2 regions of the Peribacillus sp. FSL K6-5616 genome follow, and region 2 is predicted to be linked to the other one. Evidence: predicted binding sites of a transcription regulator. Region 2 holds the regulator's gene; the other holds the start of a gene.
The links. Region 2 encodes LexA, which represses DNA repair genes until DNA is damaged. Its sites were predicted from a motif close to CGAACATATGTTCG; they were not measured.

Region 1 (3,191 bases), 1.5 Mb from region 2:
ACCGGCTATTTTCTCAGCCGCTGTTTCCGTCCATTCAATATACATGATTGCTGCCTCCCGATGTCTTTGCATTCCCCCATTATAAACGATAAAAACGTTTCTGTTAACGAAACTGCCTGCTTCCTTATGCCCTCACGGAAATCACTTTCCTCATGGACCGTTCTAACAAATGCCGATTCTCTTATGTCACGTCAGTCCTTTCATCACGATGCCGTTTCGAAAATGAAAGGCTGTCCCTTGGGGAACAGCCCTTCCGCTCATCATTCCATTATCCTTACATCCGCTATATCGGAAAGCCTGATATAGTGAGCCTGCTCAAACCGGTCAACGATATGGAGCTTTTGGGTGAGCTCATTATAATAATGGATCCTGCCGATTAACAGCTGATACCGGTTTCCTTCATAATGGGCAATCGTGACATCCTTTCTTTCCTCCATCGCTTCCCCCATTACCGCATTCATTTCTTCCAGCTGCTGCTCATCCAGGATGCGCTTCGTTTCATAGCCATCCTCCACCACCCAATCCCGGAGCATCTTCACATGTTCCGGCAACATCATCGATGTCCATTTGATACGGCCGCGATCACGAATCATTCTTTTCCCTCCTTTCAAAGTCAGCCTTACGCCTTATGCCCACCAAGCAGCTTGCTTCGGTATACGGCTGTACCTGCTTCTGTATACGAAACGGCACGCAATAACGATTTGGCTCCATATTTGTGGCGGATTCGATCAACCGTGTAACTCAATTCCCGCTTCTTCCAGCGCGAAGCATCAAATAAAGTCAGCTGCATTTCATTATCATCCACAATATTCGAGAGTCTGACCTCTATGCTTCGAACCGTTTTTTGCTTATAGTTCTCATGGAAAAGCTCCAGGCAAACTTTATATAACTCCATCGTGATGTTGGTCGGTTCATTAATCGAACGCGAACGATGGAAACCTCCGCCAAACTCATCCTTGCTGTAACCAATGCCTAGGCTCACCGTTCTTCCTGCCTTACGATGGGTGCGTGCCCTTCTTCCAACTTCTTCGCAAATTTCCAGCATGACCTGCTTTACCTCATGCTCATCCTTATAATCCCGCAGCAGGATTTGACTTTTGCCGAAGCTGACCTGCCCTTCGATGATCGCTGCCCCCATATCGGATAAATCTATTCCCCAGGCATGGTGGTAAAGCTGATTGCCCATAATTCCAAACTTCGCTTCAAGTAATTCAAGATCATAATTGGCAAGCTGCCCAACCGTAAATATACCCATTCCATGAAGGGTTTTTTCTACGCGCCTGCCGATCCCCCACATTTCACGAAGCGGGGAAATCGGCCAAAGTTTGCTTGGCACATCCTCATACTTCCATTCTGCAATCCCCTGATGTTTGGCTTCCAAATCAAGGCAAAGTTTTGCCATGAGCATGTTCGGTCCAATTCCAATGGCACAGGGGAGCTGTAATTCCCGTTCAATTTCATCTTTTATCTTTTCAGCTATCATGCGGGCATCTCCCCATAAAGAAGCGGCACCATCGACTTTCACAAAACTTTCGTCCACACTATATACGTGAATCGCTTCTTTTGGCACATAACGGTTGAACAAGCGGGTGATTTCCGTCGAAACCCTTAAATAAGTCGCCATTTTAGGTTCAACGACGACAATCCTCGGGTCATTCGGGATCTCAAACATCCGCGAACCTGTCTTGATGCCAAATTCCTTCTTCATCTTTGGAGAAGCCGCGAGCACAATGCTCCCTGTCCTCTTCAAATCACCAACCACCGCCAGATAACAATCAAGCGGGTCCAGACCAAGCATGACCGCTGAACAGCTTGCATAAAAACTTTTCATATCGATACACATAATTGATTGTTTCGGCATCGTCCCATAATCCATCATTTCTTCACCCTAACAAGAATATACGTTCGCTTTATTATATTCATAACTTTAACCGAATATACGTTCTTATTCAATGGAAGTTTTCATACAAATTTCTACTTTTTATTGTAATTTCCTTGAAAAATATAATAGATACTAAAAATGGATAAAATACCAAATTTAAACTTAGCATCCAGATTGTTTTTTTGAAAAAGATTAATTGGTAGCTTGAATAATTTTAAGTAGGTCCATATACTTAGTTTTTTAAAATCCCCCCACCCTTTTCAACAGGCTTTCGTCTACTTGGAATCCAGTCTTAATGCTCATTTTTTGTAATGAAAATGTAACCAAAATTATGTCTATTTGTCATAATGGTATTGTAGGATAATATTGTTAAGAAATAATAGAGAGATAGATAGAGAGGAAATGAAAATTATGAAGAAATGGATCGCTTCAGCTGCTGTTGCATCTGCCATGATGCTAACCCCACTGCAAGCCTTTGCCAATATTGGAGACCAAACCCTCAGACCCGGAATGACACATAGTGATGTCAAACAACTACAACAACTATTAAAAACCAAAGGTTATTTCACATATTCAGGTTCACTGACTACATATTACGGCACCTATTCTGTATCTGCAGTAAAAAAATTCCAAAAAGCCAAAGGGTTGACTGCTGACGGAATTGCCGGCCGTAACACATTTAATGCGCTTGGTGTTTATAATGTCAATAATACTAGCTTGATCAGCTATGCAAAAACCTTAATAGGCAAACCCTACAAATGGGGCGGAACAACACCAACTGGATTTGACTGCTCAGGCTTCGTCTATTACGTATTCCAGAAATCTCAAGGAATTACCTTACCGCGTACAACATCCTTGCTCTATTCCAATACAGGGTTAAAAGTATCTTCACCAGCTAAGGGTGATCTTGTATTCTTTGATACTTCTTCTGGAAGAACAGGAGTATCCCATGTTGGGATCTATATCGGAAATGGTCAATTCATTAGTGCTACGTCTTCCAAAGGAATAACCATTACGGATATGGATAATTCTTATTGGAAACCAAAATATTTAGGTGCGAAAACTTTATAAAATCCAGGACAAACAGCCGGACGGAATTCAAAGTGATTCAGTCCGGTTGTTTTATTTTATATATAATATTTCATCCGTTACATCCTCAACTGTCACAATGAATGAAGAATCCAAGTTGGAACGATTCATCATTTCGATATTATAAACATGCTCTGAGGGTAAATGGGCGACTTCGAGAACCATGAATCGCTGACTTTCCGCTTTGCTGACATGATCGAGAGCAGCAATGACCGCCCTT
Region 2 (3,191 bases):
TGGAAAGTACGAATGAAGACTGAATCGCCAAAAGACGCCTACCTGTTCACAGCACAATTTAACGAAAAGAACCCCATTACATTAAGTATGGCCGGAAAAGTAAAGCAAAAAGATGCAAAATTTTTAATAAAGAATCCAATGAATGATAAAAAAAGACCAATCAGCACAACATTTTTGGTTCATCTGCTAGATGAAACCGGTAAAGAAATTAGTGGAAAAAACTCCATTAAGGCAATGGATACTGAAAATTTTACTGGCACCCTTCCAGAAGTACCTAAGTCAGGTGTTTATAATGTAACAATAGATGTTAAGGAAAAAAATGTGGATGGTACCGAAAGAACCCGGACGCTGATTCGTTCGGTCTATATTGAGAAATAGCGAAATGCCTTCTCTTAGTTGAGGAGGCATTTTTTTGATGAAATATGAGGTAGGTACGGGTAACTAGGGAGATGGTAATTCCGCCAATGTAAACAGCCGTACTCCTATATAAAAGTATTAATTCAACGGGTGTTAGGTGGATATATTTAGGAGTGAGTTCCCTGGAAATAAAGATTTATGCTTGGTAATGAGAGATCTAATGAGCAAGGAAACATTCATTAAGCAAATTGCTCCTTATGGCCAGAAAATTAAACAGGACATATTGGTGGAATGACTTGGTCGATCTAACCTTATTAAAGTGAACCAAAGGTTAAGAGTGAAATTAATTGTAAAGGGGGGATTTTAAACCCTTTTTTTTATTTCAATGAGCTTGCTTCCAAAGTACATATTACCAGAAAGGCGATGGTATAACTTTCATCCGTTATAAAGGATGTTTAATTTCCCATGAAACTAGATTCTATTAAAAAATATTTCAATATCTACTCTTCCAAATGCATATTGAGAGAATTCTGGACATAAATTAAACAAACAAAAAAAGCGCGGGAAGCGCTTTTAGTGTATTTGTCTATATAAGCCTATTACTTTTCCAAGTATCGAAACATCTCGTAAAATAATTGGTTCCATATTTGAGTTCTCAGGCTGAAGCCTTATGTAATCCGGTTCCTTAAAGAATCGTTTTACAGTGGCTTCATCATCTTCCGTCATCGCCACGACGATATCTCCATTATTGGCACTGCTTTGTTGTTTCACGATGACATAATCTCCATCATGAATTCCTGCTTCAATCATACTTTCACCCATGATTTCCAGCATGAATACATGGTCATCATGTGGAACCATGCTTTCGGGAAGCGGAAAGTATTCTTCAATGTTCTCAATGGCCGTTATCGGCATGCCCGCTGTTACTTTTCCAAGTAACGGCACGTTCACGACATTGGCTTTGGGAATATTGTTCGCTTCCTCCAAATTCATTATTTCAATGGCCCTTGGCTTGGTTGGGTCACGTCTAATAAGGCCTTTACTTTCCAGGCGGGATAAATGTCCGTGTACTGTTGAACTTGATGCAAGTCCCACTGCTTCGCCAATCTCCCGTACGGAAGGCGGATACCCTTTTTGGCGGACCTCTTCTTTAATGAAATCAAGAATATCTTGCTGCCGTTTTGATAGTTTTGTCATTTGTGCACCTCTTCCCCAATGTTCTTTGCTACATTATAGCATGGCCCCCATCTCTATACAAACATAAGTTCGAATTTTGTTGTTGACTGAAACAAACGTTCGTATTATAATTTGATCATAACATACGAACGAACATTCGCTTTGGAGGGATTATTATGAAAAAATTATACAAAAATTATATTTATACGATTCTATTAGCGGGATCAGTATTCATCTTTTCAATTTTATTCTCTTGTACATTGAACAATGATCAAAAAAAGGATTTCCTTTCTATAGAAGTAAGCGAAGGTGACACCCTATGGGGAATTGCCGAAGAATATGAAGAAACAAATTTGACAAAAAAAGAATTCATTGGTTGGATAGAAGAGAATAATGGAGTCAGTGCGGATTCGATAAAACCTGGACAAGTCATTGTCATACCGGTTAAAGGGGAAGAACTTGTCCAGAATTTGGCCAGTGAGCAGTAAGTAGTAAAGGTAGGGTATTATGAAGGCGGTAATCTATTGTAGGGTCAGCACCGAAAAAGAGTCACAGGAAACATCATTGGCAAGGCAGGAAGATGAATTAGTCAAATTGGCTGAAAAGATGGATGTGGAAGTTGTCTCCATTATAAAAGAACAGGCAAGTGGTTATGAGTTGAATCGGGATGGCATTTTTGACATGCTCGAACTATTTAAAACCAAAGAAGCTGAAGTCCTATTAATCCAGGACGAAACAAGACTGGGAAGAGGGAATGCCAAAATAGCCCTTTTCCATGTCATCCTTAAAGAAGATGTGAAAATTTATACGCTCTCACACGATGGGGAGCTGGAGTTATCGGATTCGGATGCCATGGTCATCCAGATAGTGGGCATTGTAGAAGAATATCAAAGGAAACTACATAATCTTAAAATAAAGCGCGGAATGATGAGAGCCGTTGAAAAAGGGTACCGTCCTCAAAAAAATCTTCACAACCAAAGGAATTCCACTGGAAGGGACCGTATGGAGATTCCTATTGAAGAAATTATTAAACTGCGTGCCAATGGGTTGACATTCTCAGAAATCGCAGCCACATTAAGGGGCTTTGGATACAATGTATCTAAGGCTACTGTGAACAGGCGTTTTCTCGAACATCAAATGAATAAAAAGGAAAGTAAATCATAGAACTTGTAATTTCGCTTTTTTTTTAATACCATGACAATATCCGCAGATTATGAAGGAGCGAAATTATGTTATCAAAAGACAAAATAGCCCGTATAAATGTACTTTCTAAAAAGGCAAAGGCTGAAGGCTTGACGGAAGTTGAAGCGAAAGAGCAAACCCAATTGAGAAGTGAATATTTGGAAACATTCAGAAAATCCATGTCCGACACGTTGGAGCATGTGAAGGTCGTGGATCCAGAGGGTAATGACGTCACTCCTCAAAAGATAAAAAATATAAAAGAAAAACGAAATTTACATTAATGCTTGGATTCCTCTGATGGAACATTCCATTTGAGGATTCTTTGGCATTTTGGAGTAAAAAGAGAGTGCATTCATGTATGTATTCTCCTATTTAGTTTAATCTAAATAGAGGCTTCTCTTATTTCTAGAAAATTTTAATATTGAGGCAGTAAATAGTGATTTTAGTTGTGATATTATGCTTGTCACTATAATATA

Region 1: the regulator LexA is predicted to act here: its motif matches at 1,933-1,946, upstream of MHB45_RS14180 (Y-family DNA polymerase).

What each region holds. Positions count from the first base shown of each region.
Region 1 is NZ_JBBOYT010000001.1:2,965,170-2,968,360, forward strand. It holds gene MHB45_RS14170 (iron-sulfur cluster biosynthesis family protein) at 1-45, opposite strand, end outside; gene MHB45_RS14175 (YolD-like family protein) at 261-593, opposite strand; gene MHB45_RS14180 (Y-family DNA polymerase) at 620-1,879, opposite strand; gene MHB45_RS14185 (C40 family peptidase) at 2,294-2,953, shown strand; gene MHB45_RS14190 (hypothetical protein) at 3,005-3,191, opposite strand, start outside.
Region 2 is NZ_JBBOYT010000001.1:1,508,694-1,511,884, forward strand. It holds gene MHB45_RS07250 (esterase/lipase family protein) at 1-378, shown strand, start outside; gene lexA (transcriptional repressor LexA) at 931-1,554, opposite strand; gene yneA (cell division suppressor protein YneA) at 1,710-2,021, shown strand; gene MHB45_RS07265 (YneB family resolvase-like protein) at 2,041-2,697, shown strand; gene MHB45_RS07270 (DUF896 domain-containing protein) at 2,763-2,996, shown strand.